One region of the Yersinia antarctica genome, then DNA from elsewhere that is predicted to be linked to it. Evidence: predicted binding sites of a transcription regulator. Region 1 holds the regulator's gene; each other region holds the start of a gene.

Region 1 (5,192 bases):
CGTGATATCGGCTATTTTCCGCGAACTGGCTGAAATCTCATTCATGGTGTTAACCACATCTGCTACCAATATTCCGCCCTTTTTCGCGGTGGCGGAGGCATTCGCCGCCAGTTGACTGGCATGGTGTGCATTATCAGCATTGTGTTTTACGGTTGCGGTTAACTGCTCCATGCTAGCCGCTGTTTCTTCAAGCGCCGCAGCTTGCTGCTCAGTGCGGGATGACAAATCGGTGTTACCGGCTGAAATCTCGGCTGCACCATGATAGATCCCATCGGTGTTACTACGAATTGCCTGAACAGTATTCACCAAACTGGTTTGTACATCACGCAGCAGCGGGAATAACCGCCCAACACAGTTGCGACCAAAATCAGCAATAGGCAGACCAAGCTGACCAGAAGCAATCACGCGAAAATGCTCGCGAATATCGTCCAGTGGGCGCACCAGGTTGGCAACCAGATAGCGATCTGTTGCCAGTAAAATCACCAGACCGGCGATCAGCGCTGAGATAAGGGTAATGCTGCTCACTTTGGTCAAATGAGAGAATTGATCTTTAGCCACCCCGATAGCTTTTGATGCCGCCTGATTAAACTTTTCAGCCACTGAACCATACTGGCGACTCAATGCAGGTACCGTTTTTTTCGCTAAATCCTGATAAGCGGCGCTGTTATTGTCCATTGCAGCTTGATACAGCGGCGTAACCCCTTGTTCAATTAACCCACTCCATCCATCAATCACGCCGCTAACCAAAGCGGAGTCTAACTGTGCATGGTCAATAGTTTTAAATTCTGCCAACTTTTGTTTCAGGTTTTCCAATGCAACATGGGATGATTTCAATTCTTTGTCAGCATCCACGATATTACCGCTCTGGCGGTAATCTACTGAACGAGACAGACGTGTCACCATACGGAAATATTGATCCGTCCCCTGATTAACCAAATTCATATTTTCAACCAACACAGTATTCGCGTTGGAGGATTGTGTCAGTTGGTTGAGTGATAACAAGGTATAGGCCGATACACCGCCCCAGAGCAGACAAAATGCGCCAAGTACCCAAAGCAATGCCGCCCTGATAGTAATATTTTTTAAAAACTGCATGTTCGTTCCCCTTATATATCGGATAGTTATCGTTAGAGACTCTGGTGTTATTTGATGACCGAAAAGCAATAAAGGACGTTCATACAGCTAACGACAACTCCTTTGCCGGCAGACCTTCATCTGACGGGTTTCCCCCTGGCACCGCAAATTGCAACTATTCAGTTACACAACGGTTATCGGCAATGGTGTTATAAGGTTGAGCGACTCACAAAAATTTAATATCGCATAAACTTGATAAAAGCCTGATGGGGTTCTCTGGCATTATGTCGCCCTATACATGTGTTATAATATTGGGCAGAACGCTCAGTAATTTGCATAACTATTTGAATTTAAAAGGTATTTAGCTATATGGCAACTGTAGGCATTTTCTTTGGCAGCGATACTGGCAATACTGAAAACATTGCCAAGATGATCCAAAAGCAACTGGGCAAAGATGTTGCTGAGGTTCACGACATTGCCAAAAGCAGTAAAGAAGATTTAGAAGGCTTCGATATTTTGCTGATTGGGATCCCAACCTGGTATTACGGCGAAGCGCAGTGTGATTGGGATGATTTCTTCCCAACACTGGAAGAGATCGATTTCAATGGCAAGTTGGTGGCGCTGTTTGGTTGTGGTGACCAGGAAGACTACGCAGAATATTTCTGTGATGCGATGGGTACCGTGCGCGACATCATTGAGCCACGTGGTGCCGCAATCGTGGGCCATTGGCCAACCGCGGGCTACCATTTTGAAGCGTCCAAAGGTCTGGCGGATGACGACCACTTTATTGGTCTGGCAATTGATGAAGACCGTCAGCCAGAACTTACCAATGAGCGGGTTGAGGCATGGGTAAAACAGATTACTGAAGAACTGAGCCTGTCTGAGATAGTGGGTTAATCAAGCCTGTCGGAAACGCTATGGTCGTGTTCAACACTGCCGGGCGTTTCCGTTGCCTTTTATCCTTTTGAGCTGTGCTTTTTGTCATAACGTTGTTCTCTCTCTCTTTAGCTCCCATCCATGGTGAACAGCGCGTCCGGCTATCCGATTGTGCTTTGTTAAGCGGCCCACATATCCACATCTTCCTGCGCGCAAAATGAAAATAAACTGCTACAAATTTGTAACTTTATCCCTCGTCACTGTACACTTAAATGATGTGTTATCCCCATTCATCAATACACTGCATGATTAATCTTACAAAGTGTGCAATTATATCTTTGTTAACAACCACGGTTTTCATTTGGGGCTAGCAGTTCTATAATGAGACGCAATTGTAATTATTGCGCCACGGATGTCATAGGCTGAACAGCCTTAATTTGAAACGATAGTAACAGGACTGAATCCGCATGACTGACAACAACAAAGCCTTAAAAAACGCAGGCCTTAAAGTAACACTGCCCCGGCTTAAAATTCTGGAAGTGTTGCAAGATCCGGCGTGCCACCACGTCAGCGCGGAAGATCTTTATAAAAAGCTGATCGATATTGGTGAAGAGATTGGTTTAGCCACGGTTTACCGCGTACTGAACCAGTTTGATGATGCCGGTATTGTTACCCGCCACAATTTCGAAGGCGGTAAATCAGTCTTTGAGCTGACGCAGCAGCATCATCATGATCACTTGATTTGCCTGGATTGCGGCAAAGTGATTGAGTTTAGCAATGAATCCATTGAATCGCTTCAACGTGAAATTTCTAAACAGCATGGTATCAAGCTGACCAATCACAGTCTGTATCTGTACGGCCATTGTGAGACCGGTGATTGCCGTGAAAACGAGTCGGCACACGATAAAAGATAATGTGCTTTGAAAGCATTATCTTATAAAGATTTTAAGCACTGAATACACTACGGCTTATGTTTAATCCAGATTGATAGGTTCTACTGTTTGGTTAACATAAGCTATCAGCAAGATGGCCACCTTTCCCGTTCTATACCTGAGTATCTCTCGGTTGGGAGTCAGGTGGTCGTTCTTATTTATGTCCTTGATATTTATCCCCTTGGTACTGAAAGCCACTAGAGTATTAGCGATGTTCTGGGTTCGTTCGCCTGCTAGCTATCTGCAACACCAATAACATTGGGTATCTATCCCGTTATTGATCTTTCCTGAGTGACAAATTCACTGTTTATCGCCCCCATTTATTGACTCTCCCCCTTTTAGCGAGCTGCATCAATTTTACAGCAAAAAAAACCCCGGACCTGCCGGGGGAAAAACCATCAACTCAACTTCACTTAAATTTGTTTAGCCAAAAAATAAAGCAAACAGGAGATAACATTAGACACAGCTCGATATTACCAATTTTCAGACTTTAACCGACTCAGCACGGCTACTACGCTTACCGTCTGGGCTGGTGGAGCGGATCATCACCTCGCCACTCACGGTAGGTTTTGCCTTCGCATCATACTTCTGCCACTGCTTACCGCCATCAGTTGAATACTCGATAATCAGGCCCGGCAGTGAGATATTGGCTTCCAACTGCCCCGCCACAACCCGAGCACCGGGGACAGGCAGGCGATATGACACACCGGCTTTATCCAGTTTTGCCAGTTCACGTTGGCCCATGATGTTGGCAAAACGTTGCCAATCGATGTCCAACGCCTTGGTATCGACGCTATGCGTCTGGCCACCTTGATATTCGCGGCCCGCTTTGTAATCTTGCTCCCACGAAGCGCGATGCCAGGCACGCTCGGCCAATGGCAACATCCGCGGGAAGATCATGTATTCCATCTGCTCATCAGTGCGGACGGTTTCATTCCATGACTGACCCGAGATGCCATGTACACCCGGCCAAGGTTTATCGCTTTTCGCGCTAAAGTGATTACCATCGCGGTCCACTGAGGTCTCGGCATTCTGCGGCATGTTATCTGGTGCGAAGCTGAATACTTTCGCTTCGTCATTAAAGCGGGTTGCCCAGTAGTAACCGCGTTCATTCGGATTAACTTCATATGGCATATCGAAGTAGACATAATCTGGATTTGACGCGACCACTTCATAACCTTTATTGGCCCAATCATTGATTGAGTCAGCACCACCCCAATAGAGGGTATCCCAGAAGTTGACACCAACGCGTTTAGTGGCAAACGCTTTAGCGTCTTTGGCGTCTTTCAACCCATCCTGCCAAGCCTGCATCTTCTCGATGCCGTGAGCATTAACCAACTTACTGACTTCAATGGCAAAATAGCTGGAAAGATGTTCAACATCCTGCACCTTGCCTTGTTTGACCATATCCTGACAAACTTGTGATTTGGCCCAAGGTTTATCTTCAACACTCTTATCAATAATGCCTTTACCCGCTTCAATCGGCCCGTTTTTGTCCTGATAACCCGCACCCAAACGGATATTTTTCGCTTCATCGCCACCAAAGTGCCAGGTAGTCAGTGGCATACCGGCTTCTTTATGCATCTGCGCCATTTCGCCAATCACTTTATCGACAAACCGCTTAGAAGAGTCGAGGCATGGGTTGAGATAGCTTTTACGCTCATAGAACTGAACTGACGTGGTATTGGAATCATCAGTCGGGTCAAGCAGACGGAATTCGTTAGCTTCTTTTTCTTTGCCCTGTTTCATTAGATTGTTATAACGGGCTTCCATCGACACTACGGCTGCACGGGCGTGTGCTGGCACATCGATTTCAGGGATCACATCAATCTGGCGTGCTTTGGCATATTTCAGAATCTCAATATAATCATCACGAGTGAAATGGCCGCTACCCATATTATTGCTGTCTGGGCCAGAACCCAATTGCGGCAGCAAGCAGGTATTCTCCGTCAAATCGTGACAACGTTTGCTACCAACATCGGTCAATTCGGGCAAGCCTGGGATTTCAATACGCCAGCCTTCATCATCACTTAGATGGAAGTGGAATTTGTTCAGCTTATAAGCTGACATCTGATCAAGTAAGCGCAGCACTGCATCTTTGGTTTTAAAATTACGGCCAACATCGAGGAACACACCCCGGTATTCAAAACGTGGCGCATCTTTCGCCTCAAGAGTGGCAATAGTCTTAGTGCCGTCAGTCGGAACCAACGATAGAATGGATTGCAGGCCATAGAACACGCCGCTCGGATCAAAACCAATAACCTGTGCCCCTTTCTCGCCAATTTTCAGCTCGTAAGCACCGGAAACCGC
Region 2 (5,192 bases), 500 kb from region 1:
ATCCCACAGATCAGTACGACTATAACGGTCTTCTTCACCACTGATTTTGCTGGCCGCAACCTCTTCGATTAAGCCCGCAGCACCACCAACCACTTTATTTGGCGCAAATGTCAGGCCGGTGATGCGTTGTTGCAGTTCCAGGGTGTCCTTGTACAGTTGGTCGGCGAATTTATCCGCGCCTTTAGTGGTGTTGTCACCAAACAGGATTTTTTCTAACCGATGAAAACCGGTAAATTTCGGATCAGCGGCCTTCTGCTCAAAATCGTCCTCACGGGCATCGATACTGCCATCCAAATCTGAGAACAGTTCAGCAATCGGCTCGATACGCTCATAATGCTGGCGGGTTGGCGCATACAACTTGCGCGCCAGAGCCAAATCGCCTTTCTTGATTGCATCAGTAAAGGCTTTAGTTTGCGTGACTAATTGGGCAACTTCTTGTGTTACATAGACTTTATATTCAGCAATTGGCCCGACCAATGCCATCGCGTCCGGTTTTACCGCCGCGTTATCACCAGCCGCCGTGACTGTCAATTTACCTTTCGGGTTGCTGAGTAAGCCACAGGTCATATCGTATTCACCCGGCTCCAGATCAGCCGTCATCTTCTGGGTAAAGCCCGGGGCAATATTTTCGCGTTCCTCAACCACCATCACGCCTTTGAGGATCTCCCACTCCAACCCTTTCTGACTGGCATTATGAACAATAAATTGAGTTTTACCGGCCGGAATAGACAGCGCCATCGGCTCACACTGCTTATCGTTAACGGTAATTTTAATTTGTGGAATATCAGCTGCTTGTACGTTGATAGCCACAGCAGGTAGTGCCAGTAACGCGGCGTGCAATGCAGTGCGACGGAAGAACCGGTTAGACATGTGAAAATTCCTGAATTATTGGTTAGTTTTCCGCGCAGCAGGGGCAATTGTGGCCGCCGTAGTGCGTGGTGGAAGGAAAAAGAGGATCAGTGCCGGAATCAGATAGATAAAGTAGACCGCAACTTCGCTGATTGTTGGTGCTTCCTGATAGCCAAACATCCCTTCAAGGAAGGTGCCGAGCAGTGAATGAGTGGAGAGCACATTCGTCAAATCGAACGCGATATCCTGAAAATGATTCCACAGACCGGCTTCATGGAAAGCTCTGATGGCTCCGGCGGCCAGGCCTGCGGCGACAAACAAGATAAACAGGCTGGTCCATTTGAAAAATTTAGCCAGATGCAACTTAACGCCGCCCCAGTAGATAGCCATCCCCACCAAAATGGCGCAGGTCAGGCCAAGTATTGCGCCAATTGGCGCGCCAATCCCGACATCCTGCTGGAAAGCCGCCAGTAAGAAGAATACCGATTCAAGCCCTTCGCGGGCCACGGCAAAAAAGACCATCGCCACCAATGCCCAGCCCTGACTGCGGCCTGAGTTGAGTGCATTATCAATTGCCCCTTCCAGATGGACTTTGACTGACTTGGATACCTTGCGCATCCAGAAAACCATATAGGTTAAAATGCAAACTGCGACCACCGCAATAATACCTTCAAACAGCTCTTGCTGTTTTTGCGGAAACTCACCCGTGGTTTCATTAATAAAGATGCCGATAGCAAGGCATAGCGCGGCTGCCGTTACCACTCCAATCCACACTGCCCCCATCCATTGACCGCGTTGAGTACGCTTAAGGTAACTGGCTATCAAGCTAACAATCAGCGCGGCTTCCAGCCCTTCACGAAACATAATTAGAAATGGGACAAACATGCTAAGCACCCCTGCGCTGGATATGGGTATAAATATGTAATTATGAGTAACGTCAATTTTCGTAAAGAAAAGTAAAACTAAGAACGATAGTGATTATCATTCTGGCAAAAAGAAATTCAAGAGGCTAAATAAGAATATTGTTAAACAAACTGTGGCAAGTTGTTTCTGCTAGGTTAAATAACAAATAAATTCATTAAGATACGTTTTTTTAGGTCGCACCGCCCTCTCAGCCTATTTATCGATATCTGGCGCAATTTTCAGCAAAAAAAAGCCTCCTGTTGTACAGGAGGCGATGTTAAGCAACAGTAAATGCTATTAATAACTGCATGTGTGCGCTATTAAATGGTTTTAAACTCCGCTTCAGCATTACGGAAACGTTCAGTAATGGTATTACTTGGCGTATTGCCCAACAAGCTCACCACCACAATGGCGATACTGGCAAATAGGAAGCCTGGTATAATTTCATACAAGCCCAACCAGGCATATTGCTTCCAGACGATAACCGTAATAGCACCGAGCAACATCCCTGCCAGTGCGCCATTGCGAGTCATTCGTGGCCAAATCACCGAGATAAGAACCACAGGACCAAATGCGGCGCCAAAACCAGCCCATGCATAGCTAACCAGACCAAGAACCCGATTATCCGGGTCCGCTGCCAGTGCGATAGCTATCAATGCCACCAGCAACACCATGGCACGGCCGACCCACACTAACTCTTTCTGGCTGGCCTTTTTACGCAGGAATGCTTTGTACAGGTCTTCCGTCAACGCACTAGAACACACCAGTAATTGGCAGCTTAAGGTACTCATGACGGCTGCCAGAATAGCGGACAGTAAAATACCGGCAATCCATGGATTGAAGAGTAATTTAGCTAACTCAATGAAAACACGTTCGCCATTTTGGCTCACATTCCCGGCTTGTTCAGGATGGTTTTCAAAGTAAGCAATACCAAAGAAGCCCACCGCGATGGTCCCTGCCAGACAGAGGATCATCCAAGTCATACTGATGCGGCGTGCACTACGAATAGTACGGTGAGAGTCTGCCGCCATAAAACGCGCCAGAATATGTGGCTGACCAAAATAACCCAATCCCCAACCGAGTAGAGAGAGGATGGCAACCAGATTCAGCCCTTTAAACATGTCGATATTCGCGGGATTTTTCGCAGCAATGACCATCATGGAAGTGTCGATACCTCCCACCGCCAGAATAACAATAATCGGGGTCAGGATCAGAGCAAAAATCATCAGCGTTGCTTGTACTGTATCCGTCCAGCTTACTGCGAGGAAACCGCCAATAAAGGTATAGGCGATGGTGGCCGCAGCACCAGCCCATAATGCGGTGCCATAGCTCATATCAAACGTACTTTCGAATAAACGCGCACCGGCAACGATTCCTGAAGCGCAATAAATAGTGAAGAAAACCAAGATAACTACCGCTGATATCACCCGCAGCAATTTACTCTTATCTTCAAAACGGCTGGTAAAATAATCAGGCAATGTCAGTGCATTGTTATTGGCTTCGGTATGAACCCGCAAACGGCCTGCGACCAACTTCCAGTTAAGATAAGCACCAATCGTTAAACCAATGGCTATCCAGCTCTCGGAAATACCCGACAGGAATATTGCCCCCGGTAATCCCATTAATAACCAGCCACTCATATCGGAAGCACCGGCAGATAATGCAGTGACCACACTGCCTAAACTTCGCCCACCCAGAATATAATCATCAAAGTTATTGGTTGCCCGGTAGGCCATGAGGCCAATTAATATCATCCCAAAAATGTAAACTAAAAAAGTCACCAACATTGGCGTATTCATGGTCATGCAACGTCTCCATAGTGCGTATTATCGTTTTAATATATCCCGCTATTTTGAGTTCTTTCCGCTCAGTGCGGTGTCATGTTTTCACTCTGGAGAGCCGGAACGTGACACTCAGTAGCACCAGAGATGAATCTCGAACTCAAATAAACTACCAGCACAACTATTCGCTGGCGAACGGCCATCTCGCGGTGGCTATCCTAGTGGAGGAGTTTCCTTACTCACAACAAATTAAACAAATTTTTTACAAAAAATTCACCCTGCATCACATTACGCCATGTTAGAGGTTACACCTTCCATTGCAAAATGAGTCATACCTAAGGTTAATCCCTCACAAAGCCTACCATTGTTAGCATTAGCCTTAGTTAAACATAATATTCGATCCCTCCTACGCCCCGCTCGATTGTTAAAAACAAGACTGAATTCACACTTCATTCACGCCGTGATTTAACACGGTTGCACAAAGTTGCAACATGCCTGATATTATCAGGAATCAAATCATAATCCCCCTTATTAAAGGAGCCGGACAGCATGGGTAGCACCACAATGGGCGTGAAACTCGATGAAGCAACACGCGACCGTATCAAGGGCGCGGCACAGCGTATTGACCGCACGCCACACTGGCTGATCAAGCAGGCCATTTTTAACTATTTGGAACGACTGGAAAGTGGCAGTGAGCTACCCGAATTGCCAACACCCCATGTGACCCCTATCGCGGAAACGGACGATATTATGCCGCAAGTCACTGAAAGCGCACATCAACCATTTTTAGATTTTGCCGAGCAAGTGCTACCACAATCAGTAACTCGTGCGGCCATCACTGCGGCCTATCGTCGTCCCGAAACTGAAGCCATACCGATGTTATTGGAGCAAGCACGTTTACCGGCCGATTTAGCGCAAGAAACCCATAAGCTGGCCTACTCCATTGCTGAAAAATTGCGTAACCAGAAGAGTGCTAATGGTCGCGCGGGTATCGTGCAAAGCTTACTGCAAGAGTTCTCCCTCTCTTCACAAGAGGGTGTGGCATTGATGTGTCTCGCGGAAGCACTACTGCGTATTCCTGATAAGCCCACTCGTGATGCACTGATCCGCGATAAAATCAGTAACGGCAACTGGCACTCTCATTTGGGGCGCAGCCCGTCGATGTTTGTCAATGCGGCGACCTGGGGGCTGCTCTTTACCGGCCATCTGGTCTCTACTCATAATGAGGCTAAGCTCTCCGGCTCCTTAAATCGTATTATCGGTAAAGGTGGTGAGCCATTGATCCGCAAAGGTGTGGATATGGCGATGCGCCTGATGGGCGAGCAATTTGTGACCGGCGAGACCATTGCCGAGGCATTGGCGAACGCCCGTAAACTGGAAGATAAAGGATTCCGTTACTCTTACGATATGTTGGGTGAGGCAGCACTGACAGAGGTAGATGCTCAGGCTTATCTGCTCTCCTATCAACAAGCAATCCATGCTATCGGCAAAGCCTCAAATGGCAGGGGAATTTATGAAGGGCCAGGTATCTCAATTAAGCTGTCCGCCCTGCACCCTCGCTATAGCCGTGCTCAATATGAACGAGTAATGGATGAGCTGTATCCACGGCTATTATCGTTGACCTTGCAAGCACGGCAGTATGATATTGGCATTAACATT
Region 3 (5,192 bases), 1.5 Mb from region 1:
TGAGCGAAACGACGAGATAGGCAGGAGTAACCGCATTGGCTACTCCTGCCGGGTAACGCGGTTTAGCGGATAATCAGAAGGTTTCCCAATTATCGTGCTGAGTGGTGCGACTGCTTTCTGTGCCAGAGCGAGGTGTTGGGGTACTTTTAGGTGCCACGGATGCACCGACGTTTTTCTGTGCCGATTCTGCCTCTGCATCGGATAGGCGGAACACGGCGACGGCCTGTGCCAGTAAAATGGCTTGTTCAGCCAGTGAGTCGGCGGCGGCGGCAGACTCTTCCACCAGGGCCGCATTCTGCTGAGTGGTGCTGTCCATTTCAGAGATAGCCTGGCTAACCTGCGTGATACCACGGCTCTGCTCATCGGATGCTGAGGCAATTTCCGCCATAATATCGCGCACATGGGTCACTGAGCGGACAATATTCTCCATCGTTTGCCCGGCATTTTGCACCAACGTGGTTCCGGCATTTACCTGAGTCACTGACTCGCCAATCAAGCCTTCAATTTCTTTCGCCGCTTGTGCACTGCGTTGTGCCAAATTGCGAACTTCGCTGGCGACAACGGCAAAACCACGGCCTTGCTCGCCGGCGCGGGCGGCTTCAACCGCAGCATTCAAGGCCAAGATATTGGTCTGGAAAGCAATACTGTTAATGACTGAAGTAATCTCAGAGATACGTTTGGAGCTACCGGAGATATCGTTCATGGTGCGCACCACATCGTTAACCAGCTTACCGCCCTGTTGTGCGGTTTGTGATGCCTCGGTTGCCAGTTGATTAGCATGGTGGGCATTATCGGCATTCTGCTTAACCGTGGCATTCAACTGCTCCATGCTGGCAGCGGTTTCCTCTACAGCCGCAGCCTGCTGTTCGGTGCGGGAAGATAAATCGGTATTACCGGCAGCAATTTCGCCGGAGGCATGAGACACCTGACTGACACCAATGCGGATCTCATCAATCATGGCGCGCAGGTTTTCATTCATCCGGGCGACGGCATTCATCAACAGGCCCAACTCATCGGTACGGTTTGATGTTGTCGCCGCAGTTAAATCACCGGTAGCAATGCGCTCTGCCATCGCCAGTGTGGTGCGCAGTGGTACCGTGATCTGGCGGGTCATGCGCCATGAAATCAATAGACCAAACAGCAGTGCGGCAATGGCAGCAATAGTTAACTGCAATTGCGCATTATTGATTTCTGCGTGGGTCCCTTGCAGCTCTTGGGTGAACAGATGGGTGGCCAGTTTATTCAATTCGTTGGCATTCGACTCCATCACTTTACCGGTCTCCAGCTCTTGCTGATAAGCCGGTAAATAGGCCAGTACGTTATCTTTATAGGTACTCAGGCTGGAGATAACCGGAGCCAGCAGCTTTTGCTGTTCGGCCGATAGCACCGGCATAAAAGCATTTGCGGCACTATTAGCGATATTGATTGAGGTAATCAGCGAGGACTCTGCATCCTGGTTGCGATCCAGCAATAAGCCGCGTGCGTTGTAGCGTACGGTCATCAACTTCTGGTTCATCTCTGCTAGCAGGATTTGGGTATTGGTATCTGCCCCTTCATTAAGTAGGCTTTGTTGCAGCTCGTTGAGGTTCTTCTGGGTTTCAGAAATATTCCAGCTTTTGCGCACATCATCTTTATGGGCTACGGCATTGACGAAGTTACTCTGCTGCTGCAGATACTCCTCTACCACATCGGAAATACTGCTAATGGTTTTGCGGTTATCTGCCGACCAACTAAGACTTTCGCTCTGGGTCAGAAGATTTTTTATATTATTGATATGTTGAGAATTTTCTTTGATGTATTGCAGAGAGTAGGTACGTTCATATAATGCGCGATTATATTTTGCCTGATTGGATTCATCGTTAACTTTGTAACTCAGGTCAACTTTATAAGCATGATCTTCAATCACGGAGAAATGATAAGCGGTGGTACCGGCGATGATCCCGACCAGCAACAACATCAGGAAAAAGCTTAATCCCAGCTTTTTACCGACTTTCATATTTTCAAAGCTGCCAAAAACGTTGCTAAATACTGCCATGTTCTTCTCCGTTATGCGGTGTCTCTGATGCAAATCAATCAGCGTAGGTGAGTTTGGGGAGGTCTAGTTATTAGAAGATTTTGGGGAGTTGGTGGTATGTGGGGTAGCCTTGGCAAGAGTACTTATCCCAAACGATATACCCGTCATACTTCAAGTTGCATGTGCGTTGGCTGCCTTCCTGCAACTCGAATTATTTAGGGTATAGTTCATGAGCTTTATATCCATGAATACCAACGCCCTTCTTGGACAATCTATCGGCAGAAATTGGCTAAACTTTAGCAATAAAAATGCCAGCAAGATGACCTTGCTGGCATGTATCCTTCGGACTTGAAGCTACAGGGTTGTTAGCTGCAACTCCACGTTCTTTGGATATGCAACATACGGTTTATGCGGCTTATTTGGCTTGAGTGAAACGCGCTGCTGCTTCGTCCCAGTTAACCACGTTCCAGAATGCTTTGATGTAGTCTGGGCGGCGGTTTTGGAATTTCAGATAGTAAGCGTGTTCCCACACATCCAGGCCAATAATTGGGAAGCCTGATGCGCCAGAAACTGCTTCGCCCATCAGTGGGCTATCTTGGTTAGCAGTAGATACAACCGCCAGCTTGCCGTCGTCTTTCAGAACCAGCCAAGCCCAGCCAGAACCGAAACGGGTTGCCGCAGCAGCTTCAAATTTCTCTTTGAAGCTATCTACGCTGCCGAAATCGCGCTCAATAGCGGCTTTCAGATCACCCTTCAGGGTTGTGTCCAGTTTCAGCCCTTTCCAGAACAGGCTGTGGTTAGCGTGGCCGCCGGCGTTGTTACGCATAAAAGTGCGTTTTTCAGCAGGAACTTTGTCCAGATCTTTGATCAGGTCTTCAACGCTGAATTTAGCCAGCTCAGGGAAGCTCTCCAACACCGTGTTTGCATTGTTAACATAGGTCTGGTGGTGTTTGGTGTGATGGATTTCCATCGTCTGCTTATCGAAGTGGGGTTCCAGGGCGTCATAAGCATAAGGCAGGGATGGCAGTGAGTAACTCATAATCATCGTCTCCGTAGTGTAGGGCGGTGCAAAAAAAGTAAGCGCCGCGTAAGCATTCGGATCATTATAGTTAATTAAATGATATTGAAAATGATTATCAATGCCGTACTAATTGTATGGTCTTTCTATTCGCTAATCCGCTGCGGATGGGTGTAAACCGTTGCTCTACCGGGTTTACTGAAGCCAACCAGCGTCAGATTACAGCGCTCGGCAACTTCAACCGCTAAGGTTGTTGCAGCAGAAACAGCAAATAAAATCTCTGCACCGCACATTGCGGTTTTCTGCACCATCTCATAGCTAGCACGGCTGGAAACCAGCACAGCACCTTGCTGCCACGGCTGTTTGGCCCGTATCCCCAGCAGCTTATCCAGTGCGACATGGCGGCCCACATCTTCACAACCACCCAACAATTCACCTTTCGGATTAATCCAGGCCGCAGCATGAGTGCAACCCGTCAACTGACCCACAGTTTGTACCTGCTTGAGTTGTGCCAGTGCGTTATCGAGTTGATTCAAATTAAAGGTCTGAGTGAAAGGCAGAGGGGTGATGGGGCGAAAAATATCATCAAGCTGTTCAATACCACAGACCCCACATCCGGTGCGGCCGGCCATAGCCCGGCGGCGCTCTTTTAAACCGGAAAAGCGACGGCTGGATAACTCAATGTTAACTTCTATGCCATTACAGCCTGGTGTCACATCAATGGCGTAGATATCTTGTGGGGCGCTAATAATGCCTTCTGACAACGAAAAACCTAGCGCGAATGCTGCCAGATCTTTCGGGGTTGCCATCATCACCACATGGGAAATGCCGTTGTAGACCAGCGCTACCGGCACTTCCTCCGCCAGCCAATCCAATTGCGGCTCGGTCATTTGATGGCGCTGTAGCACGTTAAGTTGTTTTGCACCGCAGATTCCGGTGGAGAGGTCAATTGTTGAAGGTTTGATCTGGCTCACTATGCGGCCCTGAAAGTTATAACCCATAATCACAATGTGGTAACATTCACATTAAGAATGGTATGGGTATAATTCTATTTCCAGAAGAATGTATCCCACACCGATAAAGGTGATATCGCGTAAGCGATTTTAGCGCTTCCGGTTTCGTTGAGGGAAGTGTGAACTGAAATAATGTGACAATGAACGAAGGAGAGACCCATGCAGGTCAGCAGAAGGCAGTTCTTTAAGATCTGCGCTGGCGGTATGGCAGGAACCACGGTCGCGGCACTCGGCTTTACGCCGTCAGTGGCGCTGGCGGAAACGCGCAATTACAAATTGCTGCGCGCCCGTGAGACGCGGAATACCTGTACATATTGCTCCGTTGGTTGCGGGCTTTTGATGTATAGCCTCGGTGACGGCGCAAAAAACGCCAAAGAGAGTATTTTCCATATCGAAGGGGACCCGGACCATCCGGTAAACCGTGGCGCGCTGTGCCCGAAAGGTGCAGGGCTGGTGGATTTTATCCATAGCGAAAGCCGCCTGAAATATCCTGAATACCGTGCTCCGGGTTCAGATAAATGGCAGCGAATCACTTGGAATGATGCATTTGACCGCATTGCCAAGCTGATGAAAGAAGACCGGGACGCTAACTTCATTAAGACCAACGACGCCGGTGTTACCGTCAACCGTTGGCTGAGTACCGGTATGCTGTGTGCCTCGGCATCCAGTAACGAAACGGGTTATCTGACCCAGAAATTTAGTCGCGCTCTCGGCATGCTTGCCGTAGACAACCAAGCACGTGTCTGACACGGACCAACGGTAGCAAGTCTTGCTCCAACATTTGGTCGCGGTGCGATGACCAACCACTGGGTTGACATCAAGAACGCAGACTTAATTATCGTCATGGGCGGTAATGCGGCAGAAGCGCATCCGGTGGGGTTCCGCTGGGCGATGGAAGCCAAAATCCACAACAATGCCAAGTTGCTGGTGATAGACCCACGCTTTACTCGTACTGCATCGGTGGCGGACTTCTATACGCCAATCCGCTCCGGTAGCGATATCGCGTTCCTGTCCGGCGTGTTGTTGTATCTGATGACCAACAACAAAATTAACCGCGAATACGTCGAAGCTTATACCAACGCCAGCTTGCTGGTGCGGGAAGACTTTACCTTTGATGACGGCCTGTTCAGTGGCTATGACGCCGAAA

What was found. Region 1 encodes Fur, which represses iron uptake genes when iron is present. Its sites were predicted from a motif close to ATAATAATGAGAACNACTATCAA; they were not measured.
Region 2: the regulator Fur is predicted to act here: its motif matches at 1,812-1,834, upstream of efeU (iron uptake transporter permease EfeU).
Region 3: the regulator Fur is predicted to act here: its motif matches at 3,132-3,154, upstream of sodA (superoxide dismutase [Mn]).

The regions. Positions count from the first base shown of each region.
Region 1 covers NZ_JBSJQF010000001.1:1,513,334-1,518,525, reverse strand. Annotated here, with positions in the region: gene ACWJJO_RS07005 (methyl-accepting chemotaxis protein) at 1-1,095, opposite strand, end outside; gene fldA (flavodoxin FldA) at 1,444-1,971, shown strand; gene fur (ferric iron uptake transcriptional regulator) at 2,418-2,864, shown strand; gene ACWJJO_RS06990 (beta-N-acetylhexosaminidase) at 3,366-5,192, opposite strand, start outside.
Region 2 covers NZ_JBSJQF010000001.1:2,008,963-2,014,154, reverse strand. Annotated here, with positions in the region: gene efeO (iron uptake system protein EfeO) at 1-870, opposite strand, end outside; gene efeU (iron uptake transporter permease EfeU) at 886-1,734, opposite strand; gene putP (sodium/proline symporter PutP) at 2,073-3,557, opposite strand; gene putA (trifunctional transcriptional regulator/proline dehydrogenase/L-glutamate gamma-semialdehyde dehydrogenase) at 4,083-5,192, shown strand, end outside.
Region 3 covers NZ_JBSJQF010000001.1:48,550-53,741, forward strand. Annotated here, with positions in the region: gene ACWJJO_RS00210 (methyl-accepting chemotaxis protein) at 74-2,035, opposite strand; gene sodA (superoxide dismutase [Mn]) at 2,430-3,053, opposite strand; gene fdhD (formate dehydrogenase accessory sulfurtransferase FdhD) at 3,179-4,033, opposite strand; gene fdnG (formate dehydrogenase-N subunit alpha) at 4,205-5,192, shown strand, end outside.